One region of the Pontibacillus salicampi genome, then DNA from elsewhere that is predicted to be linked to it. Evidence: a T-box and tRNA genes for the amino acid it is inferred to sense, from the RefSeq annotation. Region 1 holds a T-box; the other holds one or more tRNA genes.

Region 1 (10,885 bases):
CAGCTTCTGCTCCGGTATTCATCGGAAGAGCCATTTCTTTATTCGTAAGCTTACATACCTTTTCATACCACGGACCTAGCTGATCGTTATGAAATGCTCTGGAGGTTAAGGTAACTCGTTCAGCTTGCTCCTTGAGTGCCTCAATAATCTTCGGATGACGATGTCCCTGGTTCACTGCAGAATAGGCGCTCAACATATCCATGTAACGGTTGCCTTCTGGGTCTTCTACCCAAACGCCTTCCGCTTTGGAAATTACGACTGGAAGCGGATGATAGTTTTTTGCTCCGTATTCTTGCGTTTGTTCAATAATTTGTTCACTCGTACGTAGGCTTTCCATTGTATCTCCTCCATGTATAATAAATTCCAGCAATAATGACATTATAACAGGTTTACAGAATTTTTTGTTTTCTTTGGAGGAATAATGTGAAATTTCTCTCATTTTATTCAGGTTTAACTTATAAGAGGGGAGAGCATAAGAAGTATTAACACTCGCTTTAGAACATGTTTTTTGGTATGATTGCGGTGGTATGATATAGAAAAAGGAGGAAACGAGAATATGTCCACACACTTACATATTACATCGTGGGTGCTTGCACTTGTCTTACTTGGTTTGTCATTTTGGTTCTACCGTGGTGGCAGAGCAAAAGCTGGTAAAATCACCCATATGATTCTGCGTTTAGATTATCTATTAATTCTTTATTCTGGCGGTTCATTGTTAGGAGCTTACTTTGGTGGCAGTGCTATGCTGGGAGAAGCAATTGTTAAAGCTCTAGCCGGAGTATGGGTTATTTATGCAATGGAAATGATTTTAATCCGCTCTTCTAAGAGTACATCATCCCGTAATGGGTGGATTCAGTTTTGGATTGCAATCATCATAGCACTTGTATTAGGATTTGGCCGCTTACCTCTAGGTGTACTTCCGATTGCAGGGTAAATATAAAAAACACGATTTTCCTTATTAAAGGGAAATCGTGTTTTTTTGTTGAGGGGGGTAGGAAGATTATCTGTTAAGTAGCAATCTTTCTACTAAATATGATAATGAGAATCGTTATCAATGTCAATAATAAAAATGAAATTTTTATTATTGTTAAGAGGCAAATACCGATGGTGTATTTTATATACCGTTTGAGAGCATGTAAGTATTGTTTCTTCAAAGCCTGTCTGTCAGCAAGTTTTGTTGAATTCCGCATATGTATGAATCATAGTTGTTAGAAATATGCTAGTGATAAGAGAGGATGAGTAAACATGTGTGGCATTAGTGGCTGGGTAGATTATGAGAAGGATTTAACACAGCAGGAGCATGTGGTTCAGCATATAGCCAACACATTGCATTATCGAGGTCCAGACGAGGCCAATTCCTGGATTAAGCCTCACATAGCTTTTGGGCATCAGCGGTTAATAGTAGTTGACCCTGATGGCGGACGTCAGCCGATGACTTTTCAATCTGGTGCTAACGCATACACCATTTGCTATAATGGCGAGCTATATAATACAGAAGATATTCGCAAGGAATTACAGGCACGTGGGTGGAGTTTTTTATCTCATTCTGATACTGAAGTGTTGTTAAAAAGCTATATGGAGTGGAAAGAAAAATGTGTGGATCATTTGAACGGTATTTTTGCATTTGGTATTTGGGACGGAGAAACGGAGTCTTTATTCTTAGCTAGAGACAGACTTGGAGTAAAGCCCTTATTCTATACAGAAAATGCCGGAGGATTTTTATTCGGTTCAGAATTGAAGGCACTTTTGGCCCATCCAGATGTCCAGCCGATTCTAGATCGGGAAGGAGTTAGTGAAATATTAGCTCTTGGACCATCCAGAACACCTGGAAACGGTGTATTTAAGGGGATTAAGGAGCTTCGTCCTGGTCACGTTGCCCGATTTAATAGGGATGGGCTGAAGGTCTCCCGCTACTGGAATGTGCAAAGTCATGAGCATACAGATGATGTAGAAAAAACGTCCTCCACTATTAGAGAGCTATTTGAGGATGCTGTAACAAGACAGCTAGTTTCTGATGTACCAGTTGGCACCTTCCTATCTGGAGGGGTTGATTCAAGTGCCATTACCGCAATAGCTGCCGACCATATGAAAAAAGAAGGTAAAGATCCTCTATCAACTTTTTCCATTAACTATCAGGATAATGAGAAGTACTTCCAATCTAGTACCTACCAACCGAATAGTGATGAATCGTTTATTGATCTTATGACTCAGACCCATCAAACGAATCATCAAACTTGTATAATGGATAACAAGCAGCTGGCTTATATGCTGAAAGAGGCAGTTCATATGAGAGACCTGCCAGGAATGGCTGACGTAGATTCCTCGTTATTATGGTTTTGCCGAGAAATAAAGCAAAAGGTAACAGTGGCCTTATCAGGAGAATGTGCTGATGAGATATTTGGAGGGTATCCATGGTTTTATCGAGAGGAAGAGCTTGCACGAGAAGGGTTTCCTTGGATACGTTCCTCCAATGTTCGCCACGAGCTGCTGGCACCTGAATGGAGGGAAAAGCTAGATCTTCATGATTACATGATGGGGCGCTATCGAGATACCATTCGAGAGACGCCTACTTTTGAAGGGGATTCAAAAGAGGAAGCGCAGCGTCGTGAAATGTTCTATTTAAATCAGCTTTGGTTTATGACGACGCTGCTGGACCGAAAAGATCGCATGAGTATGGGGGCAAGCCTGGAGGTTCGTGTACCATTTAGTGATCATCGCCTCGTCGAATATGTCTGGAACGTTCCGTGGGAGATGAAGCGGTATAAGGATCGAGAAAAGGGGATTCTGCGAAAGGCACTCGAAGGGCTGCTTCCGAATGAGGTATTATATCGTAAGAAAAGTCCTTATCCGAAAACACATAACCCGGATTACACAAATGCGGTTGTAGAATGGATGAATTATATTCTGGAAGATAATTTATCACCGCTGTTACAGTTATTTGATAAGAGTAAATTGCAAGAGCTCATCGATACAGAAGGGAAAGCTATTAAGGCTCCATTTTTCGGTCAGCTTATGACAGGACCACAATTACTTGCACACCTTGGTCAAATTAATTATTGGATGGAAGCTTATAAAGTGAAAATCGAAGTTTAGAGAGTTGGAGTCAGGTCGGGTATTAGACCTGACTCTATTTTTTTAGGAATTTAGTCTGTTCATGCAGGTTGTTGATATATCTGTATAGAGCCTTATATGGAAGATTTGAGGTCGAGATAAACTTATATGAGAGGAGGGTTTAGTCTGGCAAACACTCTCTTTCCTACCCTACACGACGTCTGGGTAGTTCGGTTTTGCTACACGATGTAGCGATTTTAACCTAACCTCCTTCATTTAGTACTTTTTTAGATAAATAGAATGATAGGAAGGCGATGATAAGCGAATGTCTTGTAAGAAGAGCAGCATCCTCTTCTTATACTTCAGTTAAGGGATTTTCGAAAAAATACCTTCGTTGCTCACCCAATTTATTCTTAGACATAAAATTGTCCTAAACATTCCCCATATTTCTAGTTGACTGATGGTATGCAAAAGGGATAGGCTACTTGTATATGAAACTGTTTTCAATAGGAGGAACGGAGAATGCGCAACACGAGTGTAAGGAGTGTTATTCTACTTATTCCGTTTCTTCTTTTTTATGGCCTGCCATTCGCAGGTGCGGCTGAAAAAGAAGAACGTAAGGTAGAGGAAGAAGTAATTTATTCCATAATGGTCGATCGATTTCATGATGGAGAAAATAGCAACAATCAACAAGTAGATCCTGATAACCCCGATGCATATCATGGCGGTGATTTGCAAGGGATTATAGATAAACTAGACTACATAAAAGAGCGTGGTTTTACGACCATCATGCTGTCACCGATAATGGAGAATGCAGAAGGTGGGTATCACGGTTTTTGGATAGAGGATTTTCGTAGCGTTGAGGAGCAATTTGGATCGTTAGAGGACGCCAAGCGTTTAGTAGAAGCTGCGCATCAGCAGGATATGAAAGTAATTCTAACCACACCATTACGCTATACCTCTGACTCACACTCATGGGTAGAGGATAGCAGTAAGGATAATTGGTATGAGGAATCACAAGAGAATAATACAGGAGAATTTTCTCGAAACTATACAGAAGGTTTACCGAAGCTTAACTTTTCGAATGCTAGCGTACAAGAATATGCTTTGGAAACGCTACGCTTTTGGAAAGAGGAAACAGGAGCAGATGGCTTTCGTATCTCCTCTATGGACGAGCTCCCAATATCTTTTATAGAGAAAGTCGATACAGAAATTGAGAATACGATTATTATTGGAGATGTACAACAAGAAAATAAAAGAGCTTCTCTTCAAAACGCAGGAGTTGATTTGGTAACACAGTATTCGCTATATGAGCAGGCAGCTAGCTTGTTTTCTGCACCAGGAGGAAATATTTCAGATATAGCCGAATACCAGCTTAATGAAGAACAAGGGTCTGCTATGCTTACATTTGTAGATAATTTATATACAGAGCGGTTTACCAATCGTGCCTTTCAGCAAAAACATAATCCAACGACAAGATGGAAGCTTGCATTAACCTATCTATATGCTACACCTGGAACACCTTCTTTGTATTATGGCAGTGAAATTGCTTTGGATAGTGATCATACAAATAATCCTATTATGAACTTTAAAAGCGGAGAATCTGATATTAAGGCTCATATGGAACAGTTAGCGGCTATAAGGGGTAGATTTCCTGCCTTGCGAAAGGGGAGTTTCGAACAAATAATAGACGATGGAGCTTTTGCAGTATTTAAACGATCCTATCAGGGGGAGACGGTTTACATAGCTATTAATAATGATGTTACAACCAAATCCGCTACCCTGAGTAATATATCAGAGGATAAACAGCTTCGTGGATTGGTATATGATACGATAGTCCGGAATCAAGGAGATAATCAATATAAAATTGCATTAGACAGAGAGACTGCAGATATATACGTAGAAGAAGACAATCAGGGTGTGAATTTGCTCTTCGTTGGTGCTGTAATCCTCGTAATGGGTGCGTTTATAGGCTTTGTAATAGTTGTTACAGTGAAAAACAAACAAAAGACATAGTAAGCGGTATTATGATAAAAGTAGGTGATTGAGAATGGGCATAACCATAAAGGATGTAGCAAAAGCAGCAAATGTAGCACCTTCCACTGTGTCGAGAGTGTTATCGGACAACCCAAGAATCAGTATGGCAACCAAGAAAAGAGTTCGAAAGGCAATGAAGGATCTTGGTTATCATCCCAATATCAATGCACGAAGTTTGGCTAACAATTCTACCCAAACATTAGGAATCGTCATGAAATCATCAGCAGATAAAGCGTTGCAAAATCCTTTTTTCCCAGAGGTACTAAGAGGAGTTAGTTCTGTAGCCCATAAAGAGCAATATTCCTTGAACATTTCCACAGGGGAGACAGAGGATGAGGTCATGGAAAGTGTTCGCAGAATGGTGGAAGGACATCAGGTGGACGGCATGATGCTTCTATATTCTAGCAAGGATGACAGAGTGGCTGATTATTTATTGGAGAGAGGCTTTCCATATGTGCTAATTGGAAAACCGACTGGAAATATGAATGAAGTAAATCATATCGATAACGATAATATCCAGGCAGCCATAGATATTACAGACGTTCTTATTGAGAAAGGCCATACCCGTATAGCCTTTGTAGGCGGCGATCCTAATTTGACCGTTACAGAGGATCGAGTTGCTGGATATAAACTAGCGCTTCAGCAAGCAGGCATACCGATAGACAATTCGTATCAGGTGTACACGGAGTTACTCACATCAGGTGGCAAGGAAGCAGTCAGGGAATTGTTTCAGATGGATAAACCACCCACAGGTCTTGTTGTGGCGGATGATTTAATGAGCGTTGGCATGTTGACCATGCTAGCTGAGTTCGGTATTAGGGTACCAGAGGATGTATCTCTTGTCAGCTTTAACAATGTCTACCTATCAGAAATTATAAGGCCAGCTCTGACAACTACCGATGTGCAAATTTTCCAGCTTGGTAATCAGGCTGCTAAATGCTTAATCGAGAATGTGAAAAACAAGGATGAACCTATTAAACGGATTATTGTTCCACATAACATTGTAGAGCGGGATTCCGTCAAGCAATTAGAATAGAATGTACCAAAGGTCACTTCCCTAATATAGGGAGTGACCTTTTATCTGTCCTTTGTCATGACGATGAAAAGAAGGAATTCTGCTTTTAAAGGCATTTAACCAATTAGTAAAATCAGCTTGCCTTAATGGTCTAATGAATAGTCTTTCTGTTTCTGAACGAATATCAAATGTGCTTTCTATTTTGCTCAATATACCTACTCCCTCTTGCAGGTGCTTATCTAATGAGGAATTATTAATTCCATATCAACAGCATTCATAATAACACAAAATACAAAATGTTCTTTACTTTTAGAACATCCTTCTATACAATAAGTAATTAAATCTAACGTTGCCGTTGAGGAAGAGAGTAATCTCATTAGAGTTGAACAGCGAATCAGGGATGGTGGAAGCCTGAGAACGAAAGTGGGATGAACCGGACTTCGGAGGCATTACCTTGAACTTACAGTAGGGGGAGTCGGTAGCTCGCGTTATAGAGCATAGAGTGCTTACAGGTGAATTGCGGTAGATTCTCCTGTGAAAGAAGAGTGGTACCACGGATAATACCCGTCTCTTTTCCAATATTGGAAAAGGGGCGGTTTTTTTTGGTTCACGCTAGAGCATTACCATAAAAGGAGGAGCAAATAATGACGTCAAAAACAGCCACGGCACAAGCCATATATGAACAGTTAGAAGGACAGCTATCTAAGGAGCGGGTTACTGAATTGCTTGAAGCTCCTAAATACGAGCATATGGGAGACATAGCTTTTCCATGCTTTGCTCTAGCCAGCTTGCAGCATCAAAATCCAAAGTTAATTGCTGAGGTGCTAGCGGAGCAACTGAGAGAGCAATGTTCTTCCCAGTTTGAACGGGTGGAATCGGTAGGACCATATGTGAATATGTTTTACCAAAAAGAAGAAGTAGCTACATCTGTATTATCCACTATTATAGAGAAGGGGAACGCATACGGTACTCAATACGAAGGGGATGGTAAGACCATAACGATGGATTTGTCCTCCCCTAATATTGCTAAACCTTTCTCCATGGGACACCTTCGTTCAACTGTAATTGGGAGTGCTATTGCCAATCTTTTAGAGAAGTGTGGGTATAAGGTTGTTCGCATTAATTATTTAGGGGACTGGGGTACCCAATTTGGTAAGCTCATTGCCGCTTACACTTGGTGGGGAGAGGAGGAAAAAGTACGTCTAAATCCAATTCAAGAGCTCTTAAAGCTGTATGTACGTTTCCATAGAGAAGCAGAACAGGATGATGCTTTAAATAACAAGGGGCGTGAATGGTTTCAGAAGCTTGAAAACGGTGATGCCTATGCAACGTCCTTATGGGAATGGTTTCGAGAAGAATCGCGAAAAGAATTCCAAAATATTTATGACCTTCTCGGTGTTTCCTTCGACTCTTATAAAAGCGAAGCTTACCATCACCCTCAAACACCAGCCATTATTACGAAGCTTCAGGAAAAAGGTTTATTGGTCCGTTCCGAAGGAGCTGAAGTGGTATCTCTAGATGACTATGGTATGCCTCCAGCACTCATCAAAAAATCTGATGGTACCACGCTTTATACGACCCGTGACCTTGCTGCTGCGGTCGATCGAATGGAAACGTATCACTTTACCGAGTCCTTGTATGTGGTTGGGAACGAACAGAGCCTGCATTTTGAACAATTAAAAGCGGTATTAGTAAAAATGGGTTATGAGTGGGCAGATAAGCTGATCCATGTTCCATTTGGAATGATGCTAAGAGATGGAAAGAAAATGTCCACTCGTAAAGGGAAAGTAGTTTTTCTCCAGGAGGTTCTGGAAAAAGCGATTCAATTAGCGGAAGCGAACATAGAAGAAAAGAACCCTTTGTTAGAAAATAAGGAGATAGTAGCGAGAAAAGTAGGGGTTGGTGCGGTTATTTTTCATGATATTAAGCATCATCGATCCAACGATATTGAATTTTCTTATGATGACATGCTACGTTTTGACGGTGAAACAGCACCGTATTTGCAATATACTTATGCTCGCGGCTGCTCTTTGCTTGCGAAAGGAGCACCTATGCCCCAAACTACCTCCTTGCTATTTGCACAAGATGACATGGAGACTATGTGGCCAATTATTAAATTACTACAAGAATTTCCGGATATTATAAAAGCTTCGGCTGGTGAGTACAACCCTGCTCGCTTGGCAAAGTATCTTCTTCAGTTAGCACAAAGCTTTAATCGATTTTATACGAAAGTCCGTGTGTTGGAAGAGAGTACTTTTCAGCAAACTCGTATAACTATTGTATTTGCTGTAACTACTGTTTTAAAAGAGGGGCTGCGTCTTTTAAATATAGAAGCCCCAACTAAAATGTAGCTTATCTTCTGATTACGTATTAAAAAAATTAAATAACAGATAGCTTGTACATTCCTTGAGAGTCCATATTTGTTACCTGTAAGTGCCTATAGAACAACAAAGTGCGTACTATTCAAATGTTAGACCAGGCTGCATAATCAATGTTGGTTCTTAGATGTAATAAGTCTTTCTAAAGAACCTGATAGTTACTTTAAAGTGCCTACCGAACCAGAAGGTACCTACAGCACTTTAAAGTACGTACTTCCCATTCGAATGGGTGTGCGCAATAATATGTTATGCAGTGAGGGAAAAACAAATGGCGCCGGCGTTTCACCCTCCAATCCACAACTCAAGAATAAGAACAATGCAATAAGGAGGAAACTAAGTATGGGTTCTCAAGCTCAAGCTATTCACACGCAACCAGAGGAGAAATCAAAAGGAAGTAATAAATTTGCTTTGTTAGCACTAGCGATTAGTGCTTTTGGAATAGGAACTACAGAATTTGTACCAGTGGGTTTACTGTCGTCCATCTCCGACGATCTCACTATCTCCATTACACTAGCGGGTCTTCTCGTTTCTGGCTACGCAATTGGTGTAGCTGTAGGAGCTCCAGTATTAACTGCATTAACCAGTAAGATGGGGCGAAAAAACTTATTAATAGCACTTATGGTTGTATTCATTTTAGGAAATGGAATTGCTGCTATCTCAACAAGCTTCAGCTTATTATTAGTTGCTCGATTTGTAACAGCATTTTCACATGGAATCTTTTTCTCTATAGGCTCTACCATTGCCGCAAGCTTGGTACCTGAGCACAAGCGAGCCAGTGCCATTGCGTTCATGTTTACGGGATTAACCGTGGCAACCGTAACGGGTGTGCCATTGGGTACATTTATTGGTCAAACATTCGGGTGGAGAGCGACCTTTGCAGGTGTTGCTTTATTAGGTGTAATTGGAATTATTGCTAGTGCCATTTTGGTACCGAAAAACTTGGAAGAGTCCCCACCAGCTAAATTTAGTGACCAGTTGAAAATTTTGAAAAACGGTAGAATTATGCTGGCCTTTTTAATTACAGCCCTTGGATATGGCGGGACCTTTGTCGCCTTTACGTACCTTGCCCCTCTCCTTGAGGAAGTAACAGGCTTTAAACCAGGTTTCGTAAGTATTATCCTTGTGTTTTATGGGTTAGCTGTGGCTATCGGGAATACAATCGGTGGAAAAGCCGCTAACCAAAATCCTATTAAAGCTTTATTTTGGATGTTTGTCTTCCAAGCCATCGTTCTCTTTGTACTAACGTTCGCCATTCCGTTTAAGGTAGTCGGTGTAATTGCAATATTCTTCATGGGGTTATTTGCTTTCATGAACGTGCCTACACTGCAAATTATCGTTGTGAACTTAGCAGAGAAGTATGTGCCATCAGCTGTTAACGTAGCCTCTGCATTGAACATTGCGGCCTTTAATGTGGGCATAGCTATCGGCTCATTCGTTGGCGGGCTTATCGTTGATTCCATCGGATTAATTCATACGCCTTGGATAGGTGGTGTCATGGTTGTCGGGGCTGTTCTGTTAACTGCATGGCTCCGTCGTATGGAAACTGCAAATCGTAAATAGCAGCCTAAGGGTGACTTCTATTAGTGGAGTCACCCTTATTTAATTTACCTGTACTAAAAGAACCTGAGACCAGTAATGCACTGTCATATAGCTCGCTTATATTCCTGCCATCCTCTGATGTAATGATTCTCCTTTCCTATACATGATTTACCTCCATGATGATAATAATTTAACCTAGAATGAGGTGATTTCTGAGCTTACATTATAGTAGTAAATTTTCACGGTACCATCTTTCTGTGAAAAGGAGTATAATGAACAGTTGTTCAGTATAATGTAAACAGGAGCATCGACATATGAAAAATATATGGACCATTTTTTCAACAGATTGGAAAAACATAGCTACAAATTGGGTAGCAGCTTTATTAATTGGAGGATTGACCATCCTGCCATCCTTGTACGCTTGGTTTAATATCGAGGCGTCGTGGGATCCCTACAGCCAAACAGACCAGCTTCCAGTTGGGGTGGTTAATGAAGACAAGGGTGCTACCATCCGTGACAAAGAGATTGATGTTGGAAAAGAATTAGTAACGAAGTTAAAGAAAGATGATAATTTTGATTGGCAATTTACTACGAAAGATAAGGCAATGGATAAGCTCGAATATGGAGACTACTATGCTGTAATTGTTATCCCAGAAAACTTCTCAGAGAAATTGAGTACTGTGATGAATGATGAACCGGAAAAATCTCAGGTACAGTATTATGTGAATGAGAAGGTAAATGCTATCGCACCTAAAATTACAGAAAAAGGCGCTAGTGTTATTGTAGACCAGATTACAAGTAACTTTGTATCGGAAGTGAATGGGACCATTGCTGAACTCTTCAATGATCTAGGAGTAGAGCTTGA
Region 2 (10,885 bases), on a different contig from region 1:
GTTACGTCAGTTGTCGAGATTTCCATTTACGAGACTGCTGAATAAAGTGGCCGATTTTTTCTAGGATTGGTTCAATTGAGTTTTCCTCGTTTACAATGTCATAATCTGCGATATTCACTCGAAGAACAGGGCAGGAATTGAAGTCATCAATCCAGTTCTCATACCTGTTAAACATTTCTTCCCAATAAGCCATTGGAGTCTGCTGCTCCATCGGGCGACCTCTTTCTTTAATACGTCCATAAATGTCATCGAAGGAGCCTTCTAGATAAATCAACAGGTCCGGATGAGGGAAATATGGGGTCATAACCATGGCGTCGAATAAGCTCTTATACGTGTTATAATCTACTTCGTTCATGGTCCCTTTCTCGTAATGCATCTTGGCGAAAATGCCTGTATCCTCATATATAGAGCGGTCTTGGATGAACCCTCCGCCATATTCGAAGATTTTCTTTTGTTCCTTAAAGCGCTCAGCAAGGAAATAAACCTGTAAATGGAAGCTCCAGCGCTCGAAATCGTAATAGAATTTGTCTAGATATGGGTTTTTATCTACTTTTTCGAGAGATGTACGGAAATTCAATGCATCCGCTAGAGCATTGGTCATTGTAGATTTCCCTACTCCTACTGTTCCAGCGATAGTAATGACCGCATCATTTGGAATCCCATATTCGTTTCGTCGGTTCATGTGATAACTTCCCCTTTTTCGAAGTGATTCTGTATCGTTTGGATCATGTAATCCAAGTCGTCTTGGTGTTTGATGAAGTCTAAATGATCTCCATTAAAGTGGATAACTGGGATATCAGGGTGATCCTGCTGGAATTTATTCATAAAGAGCTCATAGTCCTGAGAGAGCTGTTCCAGATAGCTCTCTTGAATATTTTGTTCGACTTCCCTGCCCCGTTTGCGAATTCTCTCTAATAAAGTATCGAGACTTGCATGTAGATAAACAATCATATTAGGCCTTGGCATATCCTGTGTCAAAATATCATAAATCTGGACGTACTTTTCGTACTCTTTTTCCTGTAGAGTACGCTCAGCAAAAATTAAATTTTTGGAGATGTGGTAATCCGATACAACGGCTTGGTCGTTAGCAAGATATTTCTGATCTATATCTTGTAACTGTTTATAGCGATTGCATAGGAAGAACATTTCCGTTTGAAAACTCCACTCTTCAATATCATCATAAAACTTACCGAGAAAAGGATTCTCTTCTACAATTTCTTTTAACAACGTATATTGAAACTGGGAGGCTAATTTTTTTGCGAGGGATGTTTTTCCTACGCCGATTGGTCCTTCTACTGCAATAAAAGGCGTTCGTCCCATCTCTCCTCCTCCTTCATGATAAACAGTCCTATTGTGCTACGTTCTGACAGACAAATTATATTCTATCATAATCGACCGATCCAAGTAACTGGGAGAAATCCTGAAAATTATTTCAACGTCTCCGTAAATAATTCCAGTTTTGGACAATTATTTTAATCTCTATACTTTGCAAAAGGAGAAAGCTTTATTATAATATATATCGCAAGTGAAAAAATGTGGCCCCGTAGCTCAGGGGATAGAGCATAGGTTTCCTAAACCTTGTGTCGCAGGTTCGAATCCTGCCGGGGTCGTTATTTGTCGCAACATCTGGAAAGCTCATGACGAGAAAAGTCGTCATGAGCTTTTTTTATTCCCTTCTCTAACAGGTATATCTGTTTTTGGCATCGGAGATAATGGTAGGAACTACAGGGCCGGAGGGGACGATTATGGTAGAGAAGGAAACATTCAGTAGAAGAGAGTTTCTTAGAAAGAGTGGCTATGCTGCAGGTGGCGTAGTTGGTGGCAGCTTGGTAGCAAGTCTCATTACCATGCAGATTTTAGAGGAGCCAAAGAGGGGGAAGAAAGGCACTCTACTGGATGGCAGCTATCACGATGCTTTTATGTTCTTTACGAATCGAGATGATTTTCGGGTGCTTGCTGCGGGAACGGAGCGTATTTTTCCTGAGGATGAGCATGGTCCAGGTGCTATTAAGCTAGGCGTTCCGTTCTTTATCGATCATCAGCTTGCCGGGGCGTGGGGGAACAATGCCAGGGAGTATCGTCAGGGTCCTTTTTATAAAGGAGAGCAAACCCAAGGGGCTCAATCCCGATTGACGCGAGGAGAGATTTTTCGTCAGGGTATTCGAATAATGAAAGAAATAAGTCAGCAAGATTATAACGGTAGCTTTCAAGATTTGACGGCAGACCAGCAGGACGACCTATTACTTGCCTTAGAGAGAAATAAGGTGACGATGAAGGGTGCTTCCTCTGCGGAGTTCTTTGAGCTGCTTCGGGCTGCAACATTGGAGGGTGCCTATGCTGACCCGTTATATGGAGGTAATCGGGATATGGAAGGCTGGCGGATGAAGCAATACCCTGGTGCGCAAATGGCGTATAGGAAGCATATTGATAAGCGAGCCTTTGTCGAAATGGAGCCGCAGAGTCTGCATAATATGTTAAACAAGTAAATAGGGAGGGAGATAGATGGTAACAACATTGCCGAAAGTAGATGTCGTGACAGTTGGTGTCGGCTGGACGGGTGGTATTTTAGCTGCTGAACTGGCGCGGGCTGGAATGAAGGTTGTCGGATTAGAGCGAGGGAAGGACCGTTCGACAGCAGATTACTTGCATGGACATGATGAATTACGCTACGCCTTTCGTTATGAATTAATGCAGGATGTGTCGAAGGAGACGATTACGTTTCGTAATACGCGGAAGCAGCGCGCCCTTCCTATGCGTCAGTTAGGTTCGTTCTTATTAGGAGAGAATGTAGGTGGTGCGGGTGTCCATTGGAATGGGCAGACGTATCGCTTCTTTCCGTATGATTTTGAAATATATACCCAAACCGTAAACAAATACGGCAGGAAAAAAATTAAGCCAGGCTATTTTATCCAAGATTGGGGCCTGACGTATGAGGAGATAGAGCCTTATTACGATCAATTTGAAAAGACCTGTGGTATATCCGGGGAGGAGAATCCTCTCGCTGGGAAAAGAAGCAATCCTTATCCAACTCCTCCAATGAAAAGTACGAAAGCGTTAGACACGTTTTCTAGGGCAACTAAAGAGCTTGGATATAAGCCGTATCGTATTCCTTCAGCTAATTTATCAGAGCCTTATAAGAATCCGTATGGTTTGCAAATTAATGGATGTCAGTATTGTGCTTATTGTGAACGGTTTGGCTGTGAGTATGGAGCAAAGGCAGATCCTGTAGTGGCCGTTCTACCAGCTGCCCAAGAAACAGAAAGGTACACTATTCGATTCCACGCTAATGTCACCGAGGTATTGTATGACGGAGAAAGCGTAAAGGGTGTGAAATACGTCGATGTGCTGAGCAGGGAGGAATATGTGCAGCCGGCTGAAGTAGTCGCTTTAACCTCCTATGTTATGAACAATGTGAAGTTTTTGCTGATGAGTCAAATTGGGGAGGCTTATAATCCGAACACTGGAAAAGGTGTCGTCGGCCGCAGCTATTGCTATCAAATCCTCCCTGGATCGACAGGCTTCTACGAAGAGGAACAATTTAATACTTATATGGGAGCAGGTGCGCTAGGCACCTCGATTAATGATTATTATGGTGATAATTTTGACCATTCTAATGTCGATTTTCTCCATGGAGGAGTTATTTCGATGACCCAAACAGGGAAGCGTCCCATTGCAAATAATCTGGTGCCGCCTGACTCTCCGAGATGGGGGAAGGAATTCAAGAGGAATTCCCTGCGCTATTTTAATCGGACGTTGACTGTAGTCTCCCAAGGTGCTTCTCTGCCCCATCGGGAAAATTTCCTCGATTTAGATCCTACTTATAAAGATGCTTATGGATTACCACTTTTACGGATGACTTACAATTTTACAGATCAAGACAGAAAGCTTCATCAATTCATGACAAAGAAAACAGCAGAAATATCGGAGAAAATGGGGGCTTCCAAGACAGTGCCAACCCCAACACTTGGCGATTACAGCATCGTTCCCTACCAAACGACTCATAATACGGGTGGCGCCATTATGGGGAAGGACCCAGAGGATTCTGTCGTAAACAATTATCTACAGCATTGGCAGGCAGAAAATCTCTTTGTAGTGGGAGCTTCAGCCTTTGCTCATAACGGCGGTGTTAACCCTACTGATACAGTCGGAGCATTAGCATATCGGGCAGCAGAGGGAATAAAGAAATATCGTGAAAAGGGAGGGTCCCTTGTATAGCAAAAAGCGAAGGCCAGATAAGTGGCGCTTCGCTTTTCTATTATCTATTATCGATTTTTTCAGGATATAAATCGTGGTTCATCAGGCGATGGTCTGCCATTTGTTCATATTTCGTATCAGGCTTACCGTAGTTACACCACGGGTCAATGGAAATGCCGCCTCTTGGAGTGAATTTCCCCCATACTTCGATATAACGTGGATCCATTAATTCAATGAGGTCATTCATGATTACGTTCACGGCGTCCTCGTGGAAGCCTCCGTGGTTACGAAAGCTGAATAGGTATAATTTAAGGGATTTACTCTCGACCATTTTCACGTCTGGGATGTAGCTAATGTAAATGGTCGCAAAATCTGGTTGTCCCGTCTTAGGGCATAATGTCGTAAATTCTGGGCAATTGAATTTAACGAAATAATCGCGATTTGGATGCTGATTGTCGAATGTCTCTAACACGTCTGGGTCATAGTCAAAGCTATAGGATGTCCCTTGGTTTCCTAGCAATGTGACATCCTTTAAGTCTTCCTCGTTACGGCCTGCCATCTATCGTCATCCTTTCTTGTTGTACAGATACGTTCAACGCTAATATTTCATTTCATAGTATAGTCCTGCCGACATAATGTGTCAATTTACGTAAGGTGTAGCCTATTCGTACGTTTCACTATTTGTCGAATGAGGAACAGATGTAACCGTAAGCAAGAGATCCATTCAAAGGAGGAAGAACGTATGGAAACTCATAAGCTATACATTAATGGTGAATATGTAGAATCAACAGGTAATGAATATATTGATATAGTGAACCCATCTACAGAACAGGTCATTTCCCGCACTCCAAAGGGAACAGAGCAGGATGTGAACAAAGCGGTTGAGGCTGCCTTTGAAGCACAGAAGGAGTGGGAGCAGGTACCGAATATTCAACGTGGGCAAGCTGTACGCGCTATGGGAGATAAAATAGAGGAAAAAAGGGACACCTTCATACAGCTGCTTCAAGAAGAGCAAGGGAAGGATTATGAGCTGGCAAGCGGGGAGGTAGATCTAGCAATAGATTATTTCCGTTACATGTCAGAGTGGGCACGTAGAATAGAGGGCGAAATTGTGCCGAGTGATCGCCCAAATGAGAACATTTTTATTTATAAGAAGCCGATTGGGGTAGTCGCTGGTATTGTGCCATGGAACTTCCCGGTCTTTATACTAGCTAGAAAAGTTGCTACAGCACTTGTAACAGGATGCTCTATCGTATTGAAGCCAAGTCAGCAGACTCCAAATACTGCTGCAGAGTTTACGAAGATTATAGATAGTTTGGATATCCCGAACGGAGTCTATAACTTTATTACAGGTACGGGTGGTACGATAGGAAACGCACTGGCTTCTCATGAGAAGGTTCATATGGTTACCATGACAGGCAGTGTAGGTGCTGGTACGAAAGTAATGGAAGCAGCTGCGCAGAACATTACCAAGGTTAATCTAGAGCTTGGTGGTAAAGCACCTGCCATTGTAACAAAGAATGCCGATTTAGCGACGGCGGTAGAAAACATAAAACTATCTCGACTCGCCAACAATGGACAGGCATGTACGAATGCGGAGCGGGTGTATGTGCATGAAGACTTAGAAGAGGAGCTCATTAATCGACTTAAGCAGGAATTTGAAGGTCTAACAATCGATAATCCGCTGGAAAATCAGCAGGCAGATGTCGGTCCGCTTATTAGCCAAGACCGTCTCGAGGAAGTAGAACAGATGGTAGAGGAAGCAGTCCAGCAAGGAGCTAACATTGTTACAGGTGGGAAACGAGTAGAGAAGGAAAATGGTTATTTCTATCAGCCTACTATTCTATCTAGCGTTACCCATGACATGAAGGTCATTAAGGAAGAAATATTCGGCCCTGTTATCCCTATTACTACTTTTAAAACTCTGGATGAAGCTATTGAGAAAGGAAACGACACAGAGTATGGACTTTCAAGCTCTGTTTATACGGAAGATATGAATGAGGCCATGCGTATCGTCAATGAACTCAAATTTGGAGAAACATTTATCAACCGAGAAAACTTTGAAGCAGTTCAGGGCTATCACCAAGGAATGCGTAAGTCTGGACTAGGTGGTGCAGATGGTAAGCATGGGATGGAGGATTTCCTTGTTACGCAAGTAGTGTATATGGAATACAAGAAAGATAAGCAATAAACAAAAGCGGCGCTCCTGCCTATAGGAGCGCCTTTTCTTTATGTGATATATAGGGATTTGAACCGAAACTCTATACTTATCACTTTAAAAATGTATAAATCTACCTTACAATAGTAATTAACCAAATTTTTTAAATATTTTAATAAGAAAAAGGAAGCTGACAAGCTGCTACCTAAAGTCAAAGTCAGCAAGCTCCATGTGTAGAAAAATAGGAGCTTTTCTTTTCGGCAATGGTGTAATCGTTTACAAATTAGGGATGAGGTGATCAAATGAACATGCAGAAAATTGAAGTCAGAGAAGGAAATTTTAATTTACAGGACTACCAGAAAGCTTATCAACAGTTTGACTGGGAGGAAGCGAAGCAGGCATTCAGTTGGTCTGAAACAGGTAAAGTTAATATTGCGTATGAGGCTATTGATCGCCACGCAGAGAATCCGGACAAAGCTGATCAAACTGCACTATTATTCACATCTCCAGATCGAGAAGAACGAATTACATTTACGGATTTGAAGCAATCCAGTAATCAGTTTGCTAATGTGTTAAAGGATAAAGGTATTGAGAAAGGGGACCGCGTTTTCTTGTTTATGCCGCGCAGTCCTGAATTTTATGCCGCGTTTTTTGGTATTTTAAAGGTTGGTGCCATTGCTGGTCCATTGTTTGAAGCGTTTATGGAGCAAGCAGTACGCGACCGTCTGGAGGATAGTGAAGCAACGATGCTTGTGACAACTCCAGAGCTTTTAGAAAGAGTACCATATAAGGAGTTACCACAATTAAAGCAAATTGTCCTGGTAGGCGATGCGGATGTACAAGAGGAAGGCTTTATCCATTTTCATAATGAGATGACTCAAGCCTCCCAAAGCTTTGATTTGGAATGGGTAGACTTAGAGGATGGCATGCTTCTCCACTACACCTCCGGATCAACTGGTAAGCCGAAAGGGGTTTATCATGTTCATAACGCTATGCTTCAGCACTATCAGACATCTAAATGGGTGCTGGACTTACAACAGGATGATGTGTATTGGTGCACGGCAGATCCAGGCTGGGTAACAGGCACTAGCTATGGTATCTTTGGGCCCTGGCTCAATGGGGTGACGAACGTCATAGTTGGCGGTCGTTTTAGCCCGGAGAATTGGTATAAAGCATTGCAGGATTATGGAGTGACTGTTTGGTATTCCGCTCCAACCGCCTTCCGGAAGCTAATGAGTGCTGGGGAGGAAGCGGTAGAGCCGTTTGATATTTCCAAGCTGCGTCATATTGCAAGTGTTGGAGAACCGCTTAATCCAGAAGTAATCGCCTGGGGCTTAGACGCTTTTAAACTGCGTATTCATGATACGTGGTGGATGACAGAGACAGGTGCCCAGCTTATCTGTAACTATCCAGCAATGGAGATGAAGCCAGGCTCCATGGGGAAACCGTTCCCTGGTATTGTCGCTTCCATTATTGATAATGAAGGAAATGAACTGCCGCCTAACCAGATGGGGAATCTAGCTATTAAGTCTCCATGGCCTTCTATGATGCGTGCTATTTGGAACCGTCCAGAGAAATTTGAAAGCTATTTCTTGAATGGCTGGTATATTTCTGGAGACAGTGCGTACTACGATGAAGAAGGGTATTTCTGGTTCCAGGGTCGACTCGATGATGTAATTAACACATCAGGGGAACGAGTAGGACCGTTCGAAGTAGAGAGTAAGCTAATCGAACATGCTGCTGTTGCAGAAGCGGGAGTAATCGGGAAACCAGATCCAGAGCGTGGAGAAATTATTAAAGCTTTCATCACACTAAATGAAGGCTATGAGGAATCTGAAGAATTACTAGAGGATATTCGTCAGTTCGTGAAAAAAGGATTGAGCGCACATGCAGCCCCACGTGAACTAGAAGTAAAAGATAAAATCCCAAAAACGCGTAGCGGTAAAATCATGAGACGTCTCTTAAAATCCTGGGAGCTAGGCCTTCCGACTGGTGATGTTTCTACGCTAGAAGAATAAGATAATATACTAAAGCTGTTGAGTGCTGCTCAGCAGCTTTTTTTGTTAGTTCAGGTAATGATAGAGGGAAGGTGATTTGTATAGTGAATTTCGGGAGTGACATCCTCTCCTGTGTTTGGAATGTGAGGGGTCTGTATAGTGTACCAATCGTATCTGAAACCTAATTTATTGCCGCGCCTTTTTCCATTCAAACTGCAAACATTGGGTGATGTGCAGGTTTTATATGTAAACTTCGAGGTTTATGGTCTATTTTTCTCATAACAGGGTATATGATTTCTAGGTGCTCCATATGCTGTGCAGCTGCATAAACAGTAGATTAATGGATTCAGAACATGAGGTCATCCCAACAAGTCTATGCATAGATAAAAGCGAGTATAGCAGCTCGGACGACAGGATTTCGTCTGTTCGTCATTGTATTAGGAAGCTACTAAAAGGTAGCAATATTATATTTTAAAACATGTATGCGTATTACACCTTAATGATATGTAGTTTATACAGGTGCTTCAGCAACATATGTAATGAATGTGTGCCGATTTAGTTAACAATTTAAATTCGTATGCTATACTATTTTTTGTTATGATTATAAAGTATTTGTACAGGTGACGTCTTGAAGGAGCGTGAGAAAAATGCGTTTAAAAAAGTATACAGACTATGCACTGAGAGTTCTCATATACACAGGGTCATTGAACAAAGGGGAACTGGCATCCATTAAGGAAATTTCGACTGTGTTTAATATATCTCAAAACCATTTGAGTAAGATCGTCTATCAGCTTGGCAAACTAGGCATCATTGAAACAGTACGCGGTAGGAACGGAGGTATTCGTCTTCGCAAAGCGCCAGAGTCTATTAATATAGGGGAAGTTATCCGGGATATGGAGGAGGATTTTACTTTAATTGATGACTTTGATGAAAATACGAGTGAACATGTCATCATGCCATCCTACCAATTACGCAACGCATTAGATCAAGCGCTGCTTTCATTCTTTACTGAATTAGACCGATATACCTTGGAGGATTTATTAGCAGAAGAACTGGCAAAGCTGCAAGGGCAAGATCTCAATGAGATGGCATAGACGTACGTGGCCAACTTGAAGCCGCGTACGCGTACACGGTGTTTTTTTCTAAAACGGATTGTTAGCGGATTTATGTAAGAAGGATGGGGATGGATGTTCTCCTTTGAAGGAACTGATTTGGGAGGGTAACGAAAGGCTGCTGCTTGTAGAGTGCCTCGTTCATGATTAGAAATTCCGCTTACCTTCAGGAGTAGAACAAGTCTTAATGGTGGTCACTTCGGAAGACATCACTCCCTCATTTGCTTTCTATAGTTAAGTCTTCCTTTTACCGCCGTTAGTGCAGTTCGTGTCCCAAATCCTGGTTGCAGTGACGATAGCGGCATAAACATTATCAACAGAATACGCCCTTGCTAGTATAGGCAAGATGGCAGAAAGAGCAGCTTACAATGCTGCACTTCAGAGTGTCGAGAAAGTCCCGTCGGTTCTTCTATGTGTATCGAGGCGGTGTTGGCGAAACGACTCGCTTTCCATGGGCGTCCGCTGAGTCTCCTCGCTCCCTTCGGTCGCTGTAGGGTCTCATCAGTCCTTTGGTCCCATAGGAGTCTCGCCGTTTCGCCAACACCTTTCGAATAATGAGTTTGAACCTCTTCTGCTGCCATGAGCAAAAAAAGCGGACTTTGTTTGCATGGAATAGAATCAGGGACTTTTATTGTCGTTAGGTCTGTTCGCGGCGAGTTCCCATAGGAAGCTTGGCGTCTATCGCGAAAAGCGAGCTAATAAACGCACCGCTGATTATTATATTTGTAACAGAACCGCCTTCCATACTTTTTGGACAGCCTGAAGAGCAGCTTACAATGCTGCTCTTTTTTTAGTTCTTCCGTTTTGGTGGTAATGGTTCTGTCTTGCTGTTTCATGCAGGCTCCTGTCCTCCTTTGAACTAGTAACCCTTTACCCTTCAGCGCTTAACGATTAAGTAGGCGCTGATGGCGTCTATACGTTTTATTCCACCTTTCTAAAGGGAAGGATAGTAAGAGCTAATAAAGAAGGAAGTGCTTAGGATGGCGAAAGAGATATATGACTTTATCGGAATTGGAATCGGACCATTTAATTTAGGGTTAGCAGCGCTAGCAGATCAGCAGCAACAAGTGGACGGCATTTTCTTTGATCAGACGAAGGAGCTGGAATGGCATCCCGGGATGTTAATAGAAGGGACAGATTTACAGGTGCCCTTTCTTGCTGATTTAGTATCCTTCGCTGATCCGACGAATCCCTATACATTCATGAATTATTTGCATAAAACAAATCGGATGTATCCGTTCTTCTTTTTTCAAAAACTAGAGGTGCCACGCCCGGAGTATAATGATTATTTAAAATGGGTAGCCAACCACCTGGACACGCTCTATTTTGAACGCCGCGTAGTGGATGTGGAAGAAGTAGATACGAATGGAATGAACTATTATCGGGTATCTGTAGAAGATGTGCAGACAGAAGAGACGAAGGAG

The links. A T-box is a leader RNA that pairs with one kind of tRNA and senses whether it is charged. The one in region 1 lies ahead of argS (arginine--tRNA ligase), so its partner is inferred to be a tRNA-Arg.
Region 2: it has a tRNA-Arg gene. The T-box ahead of argS (arginine--tRNA ligase) is inferred to sense a tRNA for this amino acid. The anticodon was not compared.

What each region holds. Positions count from the first base shown of each region.
Region 1 is NZ_JBHLTP010000011.1:499,200-510,084, reverse strand. It holds gene ACFFGV_RS14660 (ornithine--oxo-acid transaminase) at 1-337, opposite strand, end outside; gene ACFFGV_RS14655 (YisL family protein) at 557-934, shown strand; gene asnB (asparagine synthase (glutamine-hydrolyzing)) at 1,246-3,093, shown strand; gene ACFFGV_RS14645 (alpha-amylase family glycosyl hydrolase) at 3,574-5,067, shown strand; gene ACFFGV_RS14640 (LacI family DNA-binding transcriptional regulator) at 5,102-6,124, shown strand; gene ACFFGV_RS14635 (hypothetical protein) at 6,146-6,313, opposite strand; T-box leader at 6,450-6,678, shown strand; gene argS (arginine--tRNA ligase) at 6,748-8,454, shown strand; gene ACFFGV_RS14625 (MFS transporter) at 8,821-10,041, shown strand; gene ACFFGV_RS14620 (YhgE/Pip family protein) at 10,335-10,885, shown strand, end outside.
Region 2 is NZ_JBHLTP010000024.1:9,866-20,750, reverse strand. It holds gene ACFFGV_RS20270 (deoxynucleoside kinase) at 2-682, opposite strand; gene ACFFGV_RS20265 (deoxynucleoside kinase) at 679-1,320, opposite strand; tRNA gene ACFFGV_RS20260 (tRNA-Arg) at 1,538-1,610, shown strand; gene ACFFGV_RS20255 (gluconate 2-dehydrogenase subunit 3 family protein) at 1,698-2,486, shown strand; gene ACFFGV_RS20250 (GMC family oxidoreductase) at 2,503-4,215, shown strand; gene queF (preQ(1) synthase) at 4,256-4,753, opposite strand; gene aldA (aldehyde dehydrogenase) at 4,937-6,385, shown strand; gene acsA (acetate--CoA ligase) at 6,655-8,370, shown strand; gene ACFFGV_RS20230 (Rrf2 family transcriptional regulator) at 8,997-9,443, shown strand; gene ACFFGV_RS20225 (lysine N(6)-hydroxylase/L-ornithine N(5)-oxygenase family protein) at 10,442-10,885, shown strand, end outside.